4 regions of the Bradyrhizobium sp. UFLA06-06 genome follow, and region 2 is predicted to be linked to each of the others. Evidence: riboswitches for the same ligand, from Rfam matches in the RefSeq annotation. Region 2 holds a riboswitch; each other region holds the start of a gene.

What was found. Region 2 has a riboswitch for cobalamin ahead of IF803_RS01245 (DUF1636 family protein). Riboswitches for the same ligand answer to the same signal wherever they lie in the genome.
Region 1: another riboswitch for cobalamin. It lies ahead of IF803_RS31355 (ribonucleoside-diphosphate reductase subunit alpha); the one in region 2 lies ahead of IF803_RS01245 (DUF1636 family protein).
Region 3: another riboswitch for cobalamin. It lies ahead of IF803_RS29200 (TonB-dependent receptor); the one in region 2 lies ahead of IF803_RS01245 (DUF1636 family protein).
Region 4: another riboswitch for cobalamin. It lies ahead of metE (5-methyltetrahydropteroyltriglutamate--homocysteine S-methyltransferase); the one in region 2 lies ahead of IF803_RS01245 (DUF1636 family protein).

The regions. Positions count from the first base shown of each region.
Region 1 covers NZ_JADFUD010000050.1:16,411-20,586, forward strand. Annotated here, with positions in the region: gene IF803_RS31350 (hypothetical protein) at 1-698, shown strand, start outside; cobalamin riboswitch at 1,100-1,315, shown strand; gene IF803_RS31355 (ribonucleoside-diphosphate reductase subunit alpha) at 1,527-3,356, shown strand; gene IF803_RS31360 (ribonucleotide-diphosphate reductase subunit beta) at 3,347-4,176, shown strand, end outside.
Region 2 covers NZ_JADFUD010000001.1:284,141-288,316, forward strand. Annotated here, with positions in the region: gene IF803_RS01235 (cobyric acid synthase) at 1-515, opposite strand, end outside; gene cobO (cob(I)yrinic acid a,c-diamide adenosyltransferase) at 527-1,180, opposite strand; cobalamin riboswitch at 1,217-1,431, shown strand; gene IF803_RS01245 (DUF1636 family protein) at 1,526-1,900, shown strand; gene cobW (cobalamin biosynthesis protein CobW) at 1,897-2,931, shown strand; gene cobN (cobaltochelatase subunit CobN) at 2,931-4,176, shown strand, end outside.
Region 3 covers NZ_JADFUD010000043.1:9,900-14,075, forward strand. Annotated here, with positions in the region: gene IF803_RS29200 (TonB-dependent receptor) at 1-1,960, opposite strand, end outside; cobalamin riboswitch at 2,070-2,267, opposite strand; gene IF803_RS29205 (FecCD family ABC transporter permease) at 2,380-3,423, shown strand; gene IF803_RS29210 (ABC transporter ATP-binding protein) at 3,420-4,176, shown strand, end outside.
Region 4 covers NZ_JADFUD010000047.1:22,135-26,310, forward strand. Annotated here, with positions in the region: gene IF803_RS30555 (hypothetical protein) at 1-371, opposite strand, end outside; cobalamin riboswitch at 1,720-1,922, shown strand; gene metE (5-methyltetrahydropteroyltriglutamate--homocysteine S-methyltransferase) at 2,025-4,176, shown strand, end outside.

The sequences.
Region 1 (4,176 bases), on a different contig from region 2:
TGACCTTCGGGGGCTTGCGTCACCGCTACGCCCGGCGTGAGATGAGGGCGATCAGTTCTGAAACACTGGTGAGTCTCGATCGCAATTTTTATGCAGCCTGGCCTGATGTCGGGTTGGCGCGCTTTATCGGCCTCGACGTGTCGGTACAGGCGATCAGCTATGCAAAGAGTGTTGGCCTCTTGGAGCAGGGCATCGTCGCTGACCTTGAAAAGGAGGCGCTATCGACGGATAGCGCGCGCATTCTCCGCTCCGTGGATGTTATCATGTCAACCGGATGCATCGGCTACGTTACCGAGAAGACGTTCAGCGAGATTCTCGATGCGACAGAGAAGCAACCATGGATCATCTCCTTTGTGCTACGAATGTTCCCATTTGAATCGTTGGCCGAAGCGTTTGCAAAGCGTGGTCTTGTGACAGAACGTCTTACCGGCGCGACGTTTATCCAGCGTCGCTTTCGCGATGCTGAAGAGTTTGAAAGTTGTTTGGCCAGCTTGGCGGCCCTTGGCGTGGATGCGACCGGCCTCGAATCAGAAGGGCTGTTGCATGCGGATCTGATCTTGTCTCGCCCAGAGGCGGATGCGCGGGCCACGCCTCTGGAAGACGTTGTCACCGTCGCCAGCGGCAGGGGACGGCCGATTGGACCCCGTTACGTTCATGTTGAAAGCAACGAGGGCTTGCACGTTGCGCTGGAGCCCTGACAGTTAAGGACCACTGTGCAGCGCGCGAGTCTCTTCGGCGCTGGATCAAGACGTCGAAAAACAAGGCCATTCTGGTCGAAGGCGCGCCAGGGCCAATGTTGTTCGCCGACGATGGATAACGATTCGTCCAGATGCCATTTGTCGCGGCGAGCGCTGCGATTCAGATCGGAGAGCGCCTTGCCGAATTCCCTCTCTGCTGACGCGCGGTTTCATAGATCGCATCAATGCGACACGTGGGTCAGAATTTCCTCGACTATGCGCAAGCTTAACGGAAACTGAAAGGCAGCCCAAGGCATCTCTGCAGCAAGAAGTGACAGCGGCGATAGAGTGGTCCGGGCGGTCGGTATGTTTTTGCCTTCTAAATCTTGATCTCTCCAATTGACGAATCCCGGCGCGTAGACCTATCTATAGTCAGTCACGGTCTTCCGTTCCCCACATCTTGTAGGGTGGAAGCTAAGAGGGAACCCGGTGCGCCAAAACGGCAACTCCGGGGCTGCCCCCGCAACTGTAAGCGGCGAGCGGTTGTCATCATGGTCACTGGCGCGACACAGCGCCGGGAAGGCCGATGGCCGCAGTGACCCGCGAGCCAGGAGACCTGCCGCGACCGAATGAAAGTCCTCGGGCGGGGTGTCCCGGTGGGTCGCTTGCAGCCGGGGACATTTGCCCGGATTCCTCGCAAGTCGTCCGCGCCGGCCCGCGCCCAACATCGCGGGGTTGCCGATGTCGCCGTCTTACAATTTCGATCAGCAGGGTCATCTCATTGAGCCGCCGCATGTGCAGCCGCGCCCAGCGCAGGCAAGGCCTACCCCGCCTGAGTCGGGTCTTGTCTTGCCATCGCCGGCTCCGCTGCCGCGCCCCCTTGCTCCATCGCCAAGGCGGGCCGATCTCAAGCTCGATCGGACGCGCGACGACCTGTTGACGCCGTTCGGCAAGCTGACGGTGACCGACCGTTACCTGCTCGCCGGCGAATTGCTCCAGGACATGTTCGCGCGGGTGTCTTGCGCCTTCGCGGATGATGTTGCGCATGCCCAACGTCTCTATGATGCGATGTCTCGGCTGTGGTTCATGCCGGCCACACCGGTGCTGTCCAACGGCGGCACCACGCGCGGTCTGCCGATCTCATGCTTCCTTAACTCGGTGTCGGACTCGCTCGAAGGCATCGTCGGCACCTGGAACGAGAATGTCTGGCTTGCCTCTAACGGCGGCGGCATCGGCACCTACTGGGGCAACGTTCGCTCGATCGGCGAGAAGGTGAAGGGCGGCGTTACCTCGGGTATCATCCCGTTCATCCACGTCATGGACGGCCTGACATTGGCGATCAGCCAGGGCTCGTTGCGGCGCGGCTCTGCGGCGGTCTATCTCGATATCCACCATCCCGAGATCGAGGAGTTCCTCGAGATTCGCAAGGCGTCCGGCGACTTCAACCGCAAGAGTCTCAACCTGCACCACGGGATCAACGTTACCGACGCGTTCATGCGTGCCGTGGGCGCCGGCACCGCGTTCGCTCTGCGCAGCCCGAGGACCAACGATGTCATCCGCGAGATCGACGCCCGCCAACTGTGGCAACGCATCCTGGAGAACCGGCTGCAGACCGGCGAGCCTTACTTGTTGTTTATTGACACCGTGAACCGGTCGCTCCCCAAGCACCAGCGCGAGCTCGGCCTCAAGGTCTCTACCTCCAACCTGTGCAGCGAAATTACCCTGCCGACCGGCATCGATCATCGCGGCGAGGAGCGCACCGCGGTGTGCTGCCTGTCGTCGCTCAACCTCGAGACCTGGGATCAGTGGAATGAGAAGCCAGGCTTCATCGAGGACGTCATGCGCTTCCTCGACAACGTGCTGACCCACTTCATCACGGTGGCGCCGGACGGCATGAAGCGTGCCCGCTACGCCGCCTTGCGTGAGCGCTCCGTCGGCCTCGGCGTCATGGGCTTCCATTCGTTCCTGCAGGCCAAGGGCATTCCGATGGAAAGTGTCGTGGCCAAGTCGTTCAATCTGAACATGTTCCGGAAAATCCGTCGCGATGCCGACGCGGCATCCGTGACGCTCGCGCGCGAGCGTGGGCCGTGCCCGGATGCACTGGAACGCGGTGTGATGGCGCGCTTCAGCCATAAGATCGCGATCGCGCCAACCGCCTCGATCAGCATCATCTGCGGCGGGACTAGCGCTTGCGTCGAGCCGATCCCGGCCAACATCTACACCCATAAGACCTTGTCCGGTGCCATCTCGGTGCGTAATCCGCATCTCGCCAAGCTGCTGGCCGCCAAGGGCGCAGATACTTCGGCGACCTGGCAGTCGATCATCGCGCACGAGGGTTCAGTCGCCCATCTCGACACCCTGTCGGAACACGAAAAAGCGGTCTTTCGCACCGCCTTCGAAATCGACCAGCGCTGGATCGTCGAGCTTGCCGCCGACCGCGCCGCGTTCATTTGCCAGAGCCAGTCGATTAACCTCTATCTGCCGGCCGACGTCGATAAGTGGGACCTTCACATGCTGCATTGGACGGCATGGAAGCGCGGGGTGAAGAGCCTCTACTACTGCCGTTCAAAATCGATCTCGCGCGCGGCGTTCGCCGGCAACATCGCTGACGGCGACAACGCGGCGCCGCCGCAGCCGCAGCGGCACACTGACTATGAGGAGTGCCTCGCATGTCAGTGATCGATCTCTCATCCGTCGATCCGCGCACACTGATCGGCAAACGGTGCGTCGGCCTCCTCGACTCGACCGGCAGCTATGACGTCGATCGCTACGCCTGGGCTTACGAGTTCTGGAAGCGCCAGCAGCAGACCCATTGGATGGGCGAGGAGGTGCCGCTTGGTGCCGACCTCAAGGATTGGGCATCGGACCGCGTTACCGACAGTGAGCGCGCGCTGCTCACTCAGATCTTCCGTTTCTTCACCCAATCGGACATCGAAGTCGGCGATAACTATCTTAAGCGCTACATCCCGATCTTCCAGCCGCTCACCGTCCAGATGATGATGGCGGCCTTCACTAATATGGAGACGGTCCACATCGACGCCTATGCGCTGCTGCTCAAAACGCTCGGCATGCCCAAGACCGAGTTCGAGGCATTTCGCGGCTATTCCGAGATGCGTGCCAAGGCGGACTACATGCACGAGTTCGGCGTCGACACAGTAGCCGATGTCGCCAGGACCTTGGCGATGTTCGGCGCCTTCACCGAAGGCATGGCGTTGTTCGCGAGCTTCGCGATGCTGCTCAATTTCCCCCGCCACAACAAGATGAACGGCATGGGACAGATCGTAAGCTGGTCGGTTCGCGACGAGAGCCTGCATTGTGAGGGCATTATCAAGCTGTTTCACGAATGGAACCGAGAAACCGGCGCGGTGACGCGCTCCGTCCGTGACGATATCGTCGACGTCGCCAAAACCATGGTGAAGCTGGAGGAGAATTTCGTCGACCTCGCCTTCGGCCTCGGCAAGATCGAGGGCATGAGGCCTGAGCAGATCCACACTTACGT
Region 2 (4,176 bases):
ATCACGCCGCCGCGGTCGATGTCGCCGACCAGCACCACCGGCACGTCGGCTTTGCGAGCAAAACCCATATTGGCGATATCGGCCTTGCGTAAGTTGACCTCGGCGGGGCTGCCGGCGCCCTCGACCAGCACCAGATCGGCGCGCGCCTTCAGGCGCGCAAAACTCTCCAGCACCGCGCCCATCAGCGACGACTTCATGCCGGCATATTCGCGCGCGCGTGCGGTGGCGATCCGTTTACCGTGCACGATGATCTGGGCGCCGACATCGGTCTCGGGCTTGAGTAGCACCGGGTTCATGTCGGTGTGCGGCTCGACGCCGGCGGCGAGCGCCTGCAACGCCTGCGCGCGGCCGATCTCGCCGCCGTCGACGGTCACGGCGGCGTTGTTCGACATGTTCTGCGGCTTGAACGGCAGCACGCGCAGGCCGCGCCGTCGGGCGGCGCGTGCGAGGCCGGCGACGATGAGCGACTTGCCCACGTCCGAGCCGGCTCCCTGGATCATCAATGCGCGCGCCATGGTGCTGTCTGTCAGAACTCGACGCCTGGCTGGGCCTTGATGCCGGAGCGGAACGGATGCTTCACCAGCGTCATCTCGGTGACGAGATCGGCAATCTCGATCAATTCCTCCTTGGCATTGCGCCCGGTGAGCACGACATGGGTCATCGGCGGCTTCGACGTTGTCAGGAAGTCGACGACATCGGCGATCGCGAGGTAATCGTAGCGTAGCGCGATGTTGATCTCGTCGAGCACGACCATGCGCAGGCTCGGGTCTGCGATCAGCTGCTTGGCCTTTTCCCAGCCCGCTTGCGCTGCCGCGATGTCGCGGGTGCGATCCTGCGTCTCCCAGGTAAAGCCTTCGCCCATCGCGTGGAATTGACAGAGATCGCCGAAATGCCCGGTGAGCAGGCGGCGCTCGCCGGTATCCCAGGCGCCCTTGATGAACTGCACCACGGCGCAGGGGAAGCCGTGCGCCACACAGCGCACGATCATACCGAACGCGGAGGATGATTTTCCTTTGCCGGCGCCGGTATGAACGATGATCAGGCCCTTTTCGCCGCTCTTGGTCGCCATGATGCGGTCGCGGGCGGCCTTCTTTTTCGCCATCTTGTCCGCATGGCGCGCGTCCAGCGAAGAATCGGTGCCGACGGCGGCGTCTTCAGCGTCGTTTCCATCAGAAGTCATCACGTTCCTTCGGCTTGACAAGTGCGAGGCTTGGACGAATGGTGCGTCCGCGTTGGTTCCTGTCCTACGACAGGCGAACAGGGAATGCGATAGGGAGATGACCGCAAGGTTCGCCCGAAGCGCAGCCGCCCCCGCGACCGTGACCGGAGAGATGCCCAAGCCACTGATTCCATACGGAGTCGGGAAGGTGGGCATCGAAGGGTAAAACCTGCTCCGCAAGCCGGGAGACCTGCCAACGCAGCATGTTGTGAAACCGGCGGACGGGGTGTTCCGCGACGGGGAACGAACCTGTCCAAAATCGGTTCGTGTGCCTCATCGCTTCCCGCTGTCAATCCAGGAAGGGCGATGAGCGTTACACTTCATGTCTGCATCACCTGCCGCGCCGGCCAGACGCCGGCGGAAGGTGAGCTCGCGCCCGGTGCGCGCCTGCATGCCGCGCTTGTCGAGGCCGGCGTGCCCGATGACGTCAATCTGGTTCCCGTCGCATGCCTGTCGGCCTGCAGCCAGGGTTGCTCGGTCGCGCTCAGCGCGCCGGGGCGATGGTCCTATGTCTACGGCCGACTGTCCGCCGATAATGCCGCGGATGTGATCGCCGGTGCCTCCGCCTATGCGGCGGCGCCCGACGGCATCGTGCCGTGGCGCAGCCGTCCGGAAATCTTCCGCAAGCAATCGCTCGCCCGCATTCCACCTCTTCCCGTCGTGCCGGAGGCCGCAGAATGACCACGCTCGCCAAAATTCCTGTCACGGTCGTGACCGGCTTTCTCGGCTCCGGCAAGACGACGCTGATCCAGCATCTGATCCGCAATGCCAACGGCAAGAAGCTCGCGGTGCTGGTCAACGAATTCGGCAGCGAAGGCGTCGACGGCGACATCCTGAAGTCGTGCGCCGACGCCAATTGTCCGGCCGAGAACATCGTCGAGCTCGCCAATGGCTGCATTTGCTGCACCGTCGCCGACGATTTCATCCCGGCGATGGAGCAGTTGCTGGCGCGGAACGTGAAGCCCGATCACATCGTGATCGAGACCTCAGGGCTCGCCCTGCCGAAGCCGCTGCTGAAAGCGTTCGACTGGCCGGAGATCCGCTCGCGGATCACGGTCGACGGCGTGATCGCGCTCGCCGACGCCGAGGCCGTTGCGGCCGGCCGTTTTGCGCCTGACCCGGCCGCGGTGGATGCGCAGCGCGCAGCGGACGACAATCTCGACCACGAGACGCCGCTGTCGGAAGTGTTCGAGGACCAGATCGCCTGTGCCGATATCGTGCTGCTGACCAAGGCGGATCTCGCCGGGGCGGAGGGGATCAAGGCAGCGAAAGAGGTGATCGCGGCCGAGATGCCGCGCGAGGTGCCGATGCTGCCCGTCGTCGACGGCACGATCGACGCGCGCGTGATCCTCGGGCTCGAAGCGGCGGCGGAGAACGATCTCGCGTCGCGGCCGTCGCATCACGATGGCGAGGAGGAACACGAGCACGACGATTTCAATTCCGTCGTGATCGATCTTCCGGAAGTTTCGGATGTCGACGCGCTGGTCGCCTCGATCAAGGGACTGGCGCGCGAGCAGAATGTGCTGCGCGCCAAGGGCTATATCGCGGTCGAAGGCAAGCCGATGCGGCTGCTGGTGCAATCGGTCGGCGAGCGGGTGCGGCATCAGTTCGACATGCCCTGGGGCGCCCGGGCGCGGCAGTCGAAGCTTGTCGTGATCGGCGAACATGCCGACATCGACGAAGCCGCGATCAGGGCACGGCTTGGTGTTTGATGCACGTCGTCTTCCGCGAGAGCCGCGGCCTTGAGGAGACCGCGACGCCAAGGGACCTCGGCCAGGATCCGGCCGATCTCGTGGTGTTGTCGTTTTCCGACAGCGATCTTGCTGCCTTCGCGGCCGGCTGGCGGCGCGGCCGCGCTGCGTTGCCGTCGCTGCGGCTCGGCAATCTCGCGGAGCTGCGCCATCCGCTGTCGGTGGATACCTATATCGAGCGGACGCTCTCGCACGCCCGCGGCATTCTGGTGCGGCTGATCGGCGGCGAGCCCTATTGGTCGTACGGGCTGGCCGCGGTGCATCGGCTGGCGAAGGAGCGCGGCATCGCCCTGGTGGTGCTGCCGGCCGATGGCCGCGACGATCTGCGGCTGGATGAATTCTCGACCTTGCCGGTCTCGACGCTGCGCCGTCTCAAGGTGCTGTGCGACAAGGGCGGCCCGGTTGCCGCGCAGGCCGTGATCGCGCAACTGGCGCTGGCGTCCGGACTCTATGCCGGGCCTGTGGTCGGCGAGATCGATCTTCCCGAGATCGGCGTCTACGATCCCCGGCGCGGTGCCATCGCGGCGTTGCCGGCACCGGACGGCCGGGCGCGCGTGCTGGTGACGTTTTATCGTTCTTATCTCGCGGCCGGTGACACGGCGCCGGTCGATGCACTGATCGATGCATTGCGTGAGAGGGGCTTTGATGCTCATGGCGTGTTCGTCACTTCGTTGAAGGCGGCGGGCGTGTCCGATTGGCTGCGCGTTCAGTTTGCGCAATGCGCTCCAGCGGCCATCGTCAATGCGACCGCGTTCTCCGCGGCCGGCGACGACGGCACGACGCCGTTCGACGCTGCATCGTGCCCGGTGTTCCAGGTCGCTTTGTCGACCGCGCGGCGCGAGGATTGGGCCGGATCGCTGCGCGGTCTGTCGCCTGGCGATCTCGCGATGCATGTGGTGCTGCCGGAGGTCGACGGCCGCCTGTTCACAGGCGTCGTGAGCTTCAAATCGCCTGGTGAGCGCGATCCCGAGCTGCAATTCGCGCATCTTGCGCATCGGCCGGATGCCGAGCGCGTCGCTGCAATTGCCGCACGCGTGGCCGCCTGGCATCGGCTTGCCGGCAAGCCGGAACAGGAGAAGCGGCTTGCGCTGGTGCTCTCGAACTATCCGGGCCGTCCGCATCAGATCGCGCATGCCGTCGGCCTCGATGCGCTTGCCTCGGTCGAGGCGTTGCTGACAGATCTCGCGGCCGCGGGATTTGACCTTG
Region 3 (4,176 bases), on a different contig from region 2:
CGGTGTAGCGCGACACCAGCGGCACGTCGTTGCCGGCCCAGATGCCTTCGCGGAACACCGCGCGGGTGATCGCCATGCCGCCGCGCAGGGTGACGCTGTCGCTGACCTTGAGCGCCGCGCTGGTCTCCGAGCCATAGCGGCGGGTGGGGTCGAGGTTGGTGTTGTAGAACAGCACCGGATTGAAATGGATCTCGTTCTCGAGATCCATCAGATAGACGCTGGTCTGGACCTGGAAGCGGTTGGTCCTGACGCGAAAGCCGCCCTCGACGTCCTGCGAGGTCTGGGTCTTGAGCTGGAAGGTCTGCGGGATCGGGGCGAAGGTCAGCGGGTCGAATGACGGACCCGACGCGACGCGTTCGTCGACATCAGGCGTGCGGAATGCGCGTGCCGCGCGGCCGAACACCGAGAAGGTGTCGGTCAGGCGATGCTCGACGCCGACATGCAGCGCGTATTGCGTCTCGTTGCTGTCGAGCGGTGCCGCCTGCGCGTCGAACGCGAACGGCGCGTTCGGGTCGTAGCGATCGCGCGCCGAGACGCTGGTGTTCTGCACACGCGCGCCGTAGGAGAAGTCCGTCGTCGGCAGCACGCCGATCGTGTGCTGCCAGTAGCCGGCCACGGACTGCTGCTCGATATTGTAGATGTGGAACGGGTCGACGCCCTGATAGGCGCCGCGCGACTCGCGGAAGGTCGAATCGTAATAGTCGATGCCGGTCAGGATCGTCGACGGCATCCCCAGCATCACATTCTTGACGCTGAGCCGCGGCGTCAGCGACCAGGTCTGCAGCGCGGCGTCATTGTAGGTCGAAGCGAAGCTGATGGTCGGCACCTTGCCGAAGAAGCCGCTCTGCGTCTCGCGCTGCCGCCAGCCGCCGTCGACGATGAGGTCGACGCCGTTGATCAGCGTCCTGGTGAAGCCGGCCGTGACGCTGGCGGTTTGCTGGTTGGCATAGTCGAAGGGCGTCGCGGCGCCGCGGCGATCGATGAGCAGCTCGTTGACGCCGATCGACGGATCGACCAGCCGACCGCCGGGCAGGCCGAGCTTCTGGTCGCTGCCGGCGACGGTGAGGAAGGCGGTGAGATCAGGCGTGGTGTAGTTGATGTTGCCGACGGCGTTGCGCTGGTCGAGCGCATTGTTGACGCGGTAGCCGTCGGACTTGATGCCGTTGCCGTAGAACGAGGAGGACCACGGTCCGGAATTGAGCGCCGCGGAGACCGCGGCCATGCGGGTGTTGAACGAGCCGACTCCGGCCTCGGCCCGCATCGTCGTCGGCGGGCCGCCGACGCCGGTCTTGGTGATGATGTTGACCACGCCGCCCACCGCGTTGTCGCCGTAGAGCACGGCGCCGCTGTTGCCGCGCGTGATCTCGATCCGCTCGATCGAATCGAGCGGAATCGTGGTGAGGTCGAAGCCGGCCTTGTCGACGTCGTTAAGGCGGCGGCCGTTGAGCAGGAACAGCGTGTTGTCGGTCGCGAATGCGCCGAAACCGCGCAGGTCGACCGAGGTCTTGGCGCCGTTCGGCCCGCCATAGGGCGTTTGCAGCTGCACGCCCGGCACCTGCGCGAGGATCTCCGGCAACGACTGCACCGGCGAATGCGCGATGTCGTCGGCGGTGATCACGGCCGAGGAGGCGCCGACAATGCCGGCGAACTGGCGGCCGCCGCCGGTGCCACCCGTTCCGGTGGCCACGCCGGTCGCTGTCGTGCCAGATCCGCTGCCGCTGCCCGCATTGTTACTCTGCGTGGTGCCCGGCGCCGGGCGGCGCGGCGCCGGCGCTTCGTCGGCGGCCGGCCTGGCGCGCGTGACGTTCTGGTCGCCCGGCTTGGTGACTTCGATCGCCGGCAGCTGATCGGGAGCGGGCGCCTGCTGCGCCCGCGCGGCGGGGACAAGGATTGCCGGCGCGATCATCGTCGACGCGAGCAGAAGCGCGCGGTGTCGCCGATCGAGAGAGAAGGAGAACATAAGCGAGGCCTCGGCAACGTCAGTGGCACGTCACCGCGAACCAGTCTCACCATCGTGCTCACGGCATCAGGTGAAGCTCATGCCTGTACTCCCCGACCGGCATCCTCGCGTGTGACCACGGCTGACGGCAGGTCTCCTGGCTCGCGGGTCGTTACCCTTCGTCGCCTTCCCAGGACCGAGATTCCCAGTGGCCTGTGACGAAGGATTCACCGCATACAGTTGCGGGGGCAGCCGCGGCGTTGGGGAAGTTTCCCCGTACCGCATTCCCTTTTCATCTCATGAAAGAACCGTCATGTTCATCTAGGGTTCGGCCGGGCAGCAAAGTCAATCCGGCCGAAGTCGGGCGGCGGCCGGGCGGCCACGGTTTTTGTCGAGTGTCGCTTGTCTGCCACGGCGATCGCTGTAAGAGCATGGATTCAATGAGCGTGCAGGATTTTGCCTTGGCGGCCGAGGTCGCGGCGCGACGCCGGTGGGGCGCCACCGCGGCGCTGCTCGCGCTCGTGGTCCTGCTGCTGCTGATCTCGCTCGGCATCGGGCCGGTGCGGCTGTCGCCGCTTGCGGTGATCGAGGCGCTGTTCGGCGGCGGCAGCGATGTGGCGCAGGTGATCGTGCGCGAGATCCGCCTGCCGCGCACCATCCTGGCATTCGCGATCGGCGCTATTCTCGGGCTGTCCGGTGCGGCGCTGCAAGGGCTGCTGCGTAATCCGCTGGCCTCGCCGTCGCTGTTCGGCGCGCCGCAATCGGCGGCCTTCGGCGCGGTGCTGGTGATCGCGCTGGGCCTCGCCGATGTGCGCTCCTATGCGCTGCCGGTGGTGGCGATCATCGCCGCCTTCGGCTCGGTGTTCGCGCTGCTTGCGATCGCCGGCCGCAATGCCGGGCTCTTGATCCTGATCCTCGCCGGGCTTGCGATCTCGAGCTTTGCGGGGGCGGCGACGGCGCTGGTGATGAATCTCTCGAGCAATCCGTTCGTGGTGTTGGAGATCGCGTTCTGGCTGCTCGGCTCGCTGGAGGACCGCAGCTTCCAGCACGTGGCGCTGGCACTGCCCTTCATCGTCGCGGGCGCCGCCATCCTGCTCAGCCAGGCGAACGCCTTCCGCGCGCTGACGCTTGGCGAGGAGGCGGCGCAGAGCCTCGGCGTCGATGTCGGGCGGTTGCGGCTACTCGTCATCACGGGCGTAGCGCTCGGCGTCGGCGGCGCGGTCGCGGTCACCGGCACGATCGGTTTCATCGGCCTCGTCGCGCCGCATCTGATGCGTCCGCTGATCGGTCACGATCCGGCGCGGCTCTTGGTGCCGAGCGCGCTCACCGGCTCGGCGCTGCTGCTCGCGGCCGATATCGCGGCGCGCATCATCCCCTCGACCTCGGACATCAAGGTCGGCGTGCTGACCTCGATCATCGGCGTGCCGTTCTTCCTTTACCTCATCATGCGCGAACGCCGCGCGCTCGGCGGAGGTGTGGCATGACGCTGCTCTCCGCCGCCGCGCTCAATGCCTCGCTCGGCAGCCGCAAGGTGCTGCACGATATCTCGCTGTCGCTGCCATCGGGCCATCTGGTCGCGCTGGTCGGGCCGAACGGCGCCGGCAAGACCACGCTGCTGCGTGCACTGGCCGGGCTGATTCCCTCCGACGGCGAGATCCGGATCGGCGGCGATCCGCTGGCGTCGCTGCCGCTGCGCGAGCGTGCGAAGCGCTTTGCCTATCTGCCGCAGGGGCACATGGTGCACTGGCCGCTGCCGGCGCGCGACATTGTCGCGCTCGGCCGCTATCCGCACGGCGCGACCGATCCGGCGCGGCTGTCGCCGACGGATATGGAGGCGGTGCTGCGGGCGATGCAGGCGGTCGACGTAACTGAATTCAGCGATCGCCGCGTCACCGAACTCTCCGGCGGCGAGCGCAGCCGCGTCGCGCTGGCCCGGGTGCTCGCGGTGGAGGCGCCGGTGATCCTCGCCGACGAGCCGACCGCCTCGCTCGATCCGCGCCATCAGATCGACGTGATGCAGAAGCTGCGCAACGTCGCCGACACCGGCGTGCTGGTGATCGTGGTGACGCACGATCTCGGGCTCGCGGCGCGCTTTGCCGATCATGTGCTGGTGCTCGCGGAGGGGCGGCTGGCCGCACAGGGCGCGCCTGCTGAAGCATTGTCGGAGAGCGTCCTCGCCAGCGTGTTCCGGGTCAGCGCCTACCGTGCCGAATTTCAGCGCGAAGCCGTCATCGTGC
Region 4 (4,176 bases), on a different contig from region 2:
AATTCAATCGGCTTTGCATATGTCGATGCAAGTTTAATCGTCCCGTCAGTCGCGATCTTCCAAGTGATAGCGTACTGTTCGTCTGATCTGTTGTCCGGGTGCCTGGTCCATGAAAAATAAACGTACTCTGTTCGGTCAATTCCTTCAGCGACTCCCCACGATCGAGGCACAAAGTGAGCCACCTTCGAGACCTTGGAAATGATTTGTTCTATAGTCTCACCATCTTGCGCTCGCCACGTTGACTTGACCCTTTCGACAAGCGTGTGGTCGTTGGCGCGAACATTGTTGCTCGTCGCCGCCAGCCCGGCCAGGCAGATCAGCGACCGAGCGATACAGAACCAAAGCACGCGCTTTCCAGACTTTTTCTTCATTGCTTCCGGCTCATCTGGTTATCATCCACACGTCAATCCAAAGCGGCACGTCTTCCTCAGCGTGCTTTGCGCAGATCGCAAGAAGTTAGCGGCAACGTGACGCAGGCGCCTGCCGATGTCCCGCGCGAGCAGGCGCCGTCCCTCGATGTCACGCGCCGCTAACTTCAGTGGTCAGCCAAAGCCTCAATTTGCAATGCTGGACCTGCCCAGGAGGAGAAGCCTGGACATGATGAGGACTTGCATTGTTCGTGCCAGGCAATAACCGGCAGTTCGCGGCAGATTTGTGCTGTCTTTGTCGACTTACCGACCTACGCACGTTCTAATGTTACCATTCAGCCTATTCGCCACGACTTCCGTGAATGATTCTTGTCACGCACTGAATCTTCGACAGCGGGCGAATGCCTCGCTGCCAGAGTCTTGACGACAATTGGGAGCAGGTATGCCGCCATCGATCCGTGTGATCCGGGGGCGTTGCCGCTACTACGAATGTCGAGGGCGCCCCAGCCTGTTGTGCTTGGCACTTTGCGGCCTACACCAACGCGGAGCCGCCCTTCAGCGGCGGGCGATTTGGAATCGATGTTAAGGAACTTCACGGATCAAGCAGGGGACGAGACGTGGCATTCTCCGCTCGCGCAACGTTAGGGGCCGTCGTCTACCTGCTCGTCATTGCAGTCAACATTCAAGGAGCTGCGCTTCCACGCAGCCGTGTCGACCGGCAAGAGGGAAGCCTCAGGTCTTGCTAGCTTCGGCTCGAACTACTCAACACTTCCGAGAGCATCTGTCTGACGGGGCGGCTCATAAAAGGCCTTGCCATCCAGCCGAACAGACCGACAGTAAAGACGGCAGCAGCAAAGACGCCGAGGGCGCTCCAAACAGCCATTTTCATTGCGAGGGTCTCTTTTGGTTGTGGTGATTCAATATGCTTGCTTTGGCCAGTATCACCAAAACGTCGGCGTGACGCCTACCAGGATTGGCTGGTCGCACATCGACACGTCCGCTGAGCACGCTGCTGGATTAAGCGAATACCTCTTGCGCGTATTCGCCACTGATCCATGGTTATTAATGGAGAAGGGAGGGCGCATCGAAGCGTGCTCGATGAATCGTTCAAAAGCCGGGCCGCATGACAAGCGTCTTGCGCGGCGCCGTGAGCTTCTTCGTGCTGGGCGCATTCGTCTCGTGCACAGATCTGACCCGCCGCCCGACGCCAATGCGTCTCCGAGATGGTCATTCCGATATCCTATGACTGGAGATGGCTTCTACGTCGCGATCAAGCGTGGCCTCGGAGGAGCATTCGCGTAAGAGAGGTCGCAGCACCAATTTGAGAGGTTGACGGCCGAGTTCTCTTGCCGATAATCCAAGTCGTCGAGGTTCTCCGGTTTCCGTTTGATCCGGAGCTAAGAGGGAAGCCGGTGCCAATGCCGGCGCTGCCCCCGCAACTGTGAGCGGTGAGCCACTGTCCAACAAAGTCACTGAAGCCCGCGCGGCTTCGGGAAGGCCGGACGGCGGCAATGACCCGCGAGCCAGGAGACCTGCCCCGACAAAATATTCATCCACGGGCGGGGTGTCCCGGTGGTGCGCCAAGCAGCCGTCGCTCGGGCGACTTCTCCTGCCTGCGTCCGCCATGGCCTTTGCCCCCAACATGGGGTTAGCGCTATGTCTCTTCTCTCCCTTCCGGTTGCCACGCTCGGAACGCCGCGCATCGGTCCAAGACGCGAGCTCAAAGTCGCACTCGAAGGCTATTGGGCCGGAAGAATTAGTGAACAGCAGTTGCTTGAGGACGCAGCCGGCCTACGTGCCGCGAACTGGGCGCGCCAGAAGTCCCTCGGTGTCACCGTGATTCCGTCGAACGACTTCTCGTTGTACGATCAGGTGCTCGACACCAGTGTCATGGTCGGCGCCATCCCGGAAGTCTACGCCTCGAAAGCCGAGCCCGTTTCCCTCAAGACGTATTTCGCCATGGCACGCGGTTCACAATACGACGGCCGGGGTGCGAGTTGCGGCCACGGATCTCGCGGCGATGGCGCACCCGCGCAGGAGATGACCAAGTGGTTCGACACCAACTACCATTACATGGTCCCGGAATTTCATCGCGGACAGACTTTCAGGCTGTCCTCTCGCAAGCCTATCGACGAGTATGAGGAAGCCAAGGCCCTTGGCTTTCAGACTCGCCCTGTCCTGATCGGCCCGGTCACATTCCTAAAGCTAGGCAAGAGTGCTGATCCTGCGTTCCAGCCACTGTCACTCCTGGATGACCTGATACAGGTCTATATCGAGGTTCTGCAGGAATTGGCCAAACGCGGGGCAAATTGGGTTCAGTTCGACGAGCCCTGCTTGGTTCTTGATCTGGATGAGGAATCAAGACAATCCTTGCTACATGCCTATGACCGGCTCGCCAAGGAAGGGCCGGCCATCAAGATCATGGTCGCCAGCTATTTCGGTGGCCTCGGCGACAATCTTCCCACCGCCTTGCGCCTACCTGTCGCCGGGCTGCACGTCGACCTGGTTCGGGCGCCAGCGTTATTGGACCAGATCATTACCGCCAAGCGAAGTGATCTCGTCGTGTCACTCGGCGCGATAGACGGCCGCAATGTGTGGCGGACGAATTTGTCGGCACTGCGCCAACGGCTCGATCCCGCTATCGCGAAGCTGGGCAAAGATCGCATACAAATCGCTCCATCCTGTTCGCTGCTTCACGTGCCGGTCGATGTTGAACTCGAGACGGAGCTCGCTTCAGACATCAAGGGTTGGCTAGCATTCTCCGTTCAGAAGATTCGCGAGCTTGCGACCTTGGCGCGCGCTCTTGCAGGCGATCAGGATGTTGCTGGCGCTCTTGCGCAGTCGGAGCGCGTCACCACCGATCGTGGGACTTCGCCAAAGATCCGAGATGCCGATGTCGCCATCCGGATGAGAGCGATCAACCAGGCCACGCGCCGGCGCGCCAGTCCATTTGCCAGCCGTGCCGAGATCCAGCGCAAGCGCTTCAAACTACCGGCGTTTCCGACAACGACGATCGGATCGTTTCCGCAGACTGCAGAGGTTCGTAATGCCCGCGCAGCGCACGCGCGAGGCACGATGAACGACGGACAATACGACGAGTTCCTCAAGGAAGAGACTGCGCGTGCCGTACGTTGGCAGGAGGACATTGGCCTCGACGTGCTTGTGCACGGCGAGTTTGAGCGCAATGACATGGTGCAGTACTTCGGCGAACAACTCGCCGGCTTCGCATTTACCAAAAATGGCTGGGTACAATCCTATGGCTCGCGCTGTGTCCGGCCGCCGATCTTGTTTGGCGATGTCTCACGGCCGAAGCCGATCACCGTGGGGTGGTGGCGGTACGCGCAATCGCTAACCAAGAAGCCGATGAAGGCGATGTTGACCGGACCAGTGACGATCTTGAACTGGTCGTTTGTTCGCGATGATATTCCCCGAGCCGAGGTCTGTCGTCAAATTGCGCTCGCGATCCGAGACGAAGTCGGCGATCTCGAAAATGCTGGTGCAGCCATGATCCAGATCGACGAGGCTGCGCTGCGCGAAGGATTGCCGCCGCGCCGATCGGAGTGGACGGCTTATCTCGAGTGGGCCGGGGATTGCTTCCGCATCTGCTCATCGGGCGTCGCCGATCAAACCCAGATCCATACCCACATGTGCTACTCGGAATTCAACGACATCATCGATGCGATTGCTGCAATGGACGCGGATGTCATCTCGATCGAGACTTCGCGGTCGAAAATGGAGCTGCTCGACGCGTTTCGGAACTACAAATATCCAAATCAAATCGGGCCGGGTGTGTACGATATCCATTCTC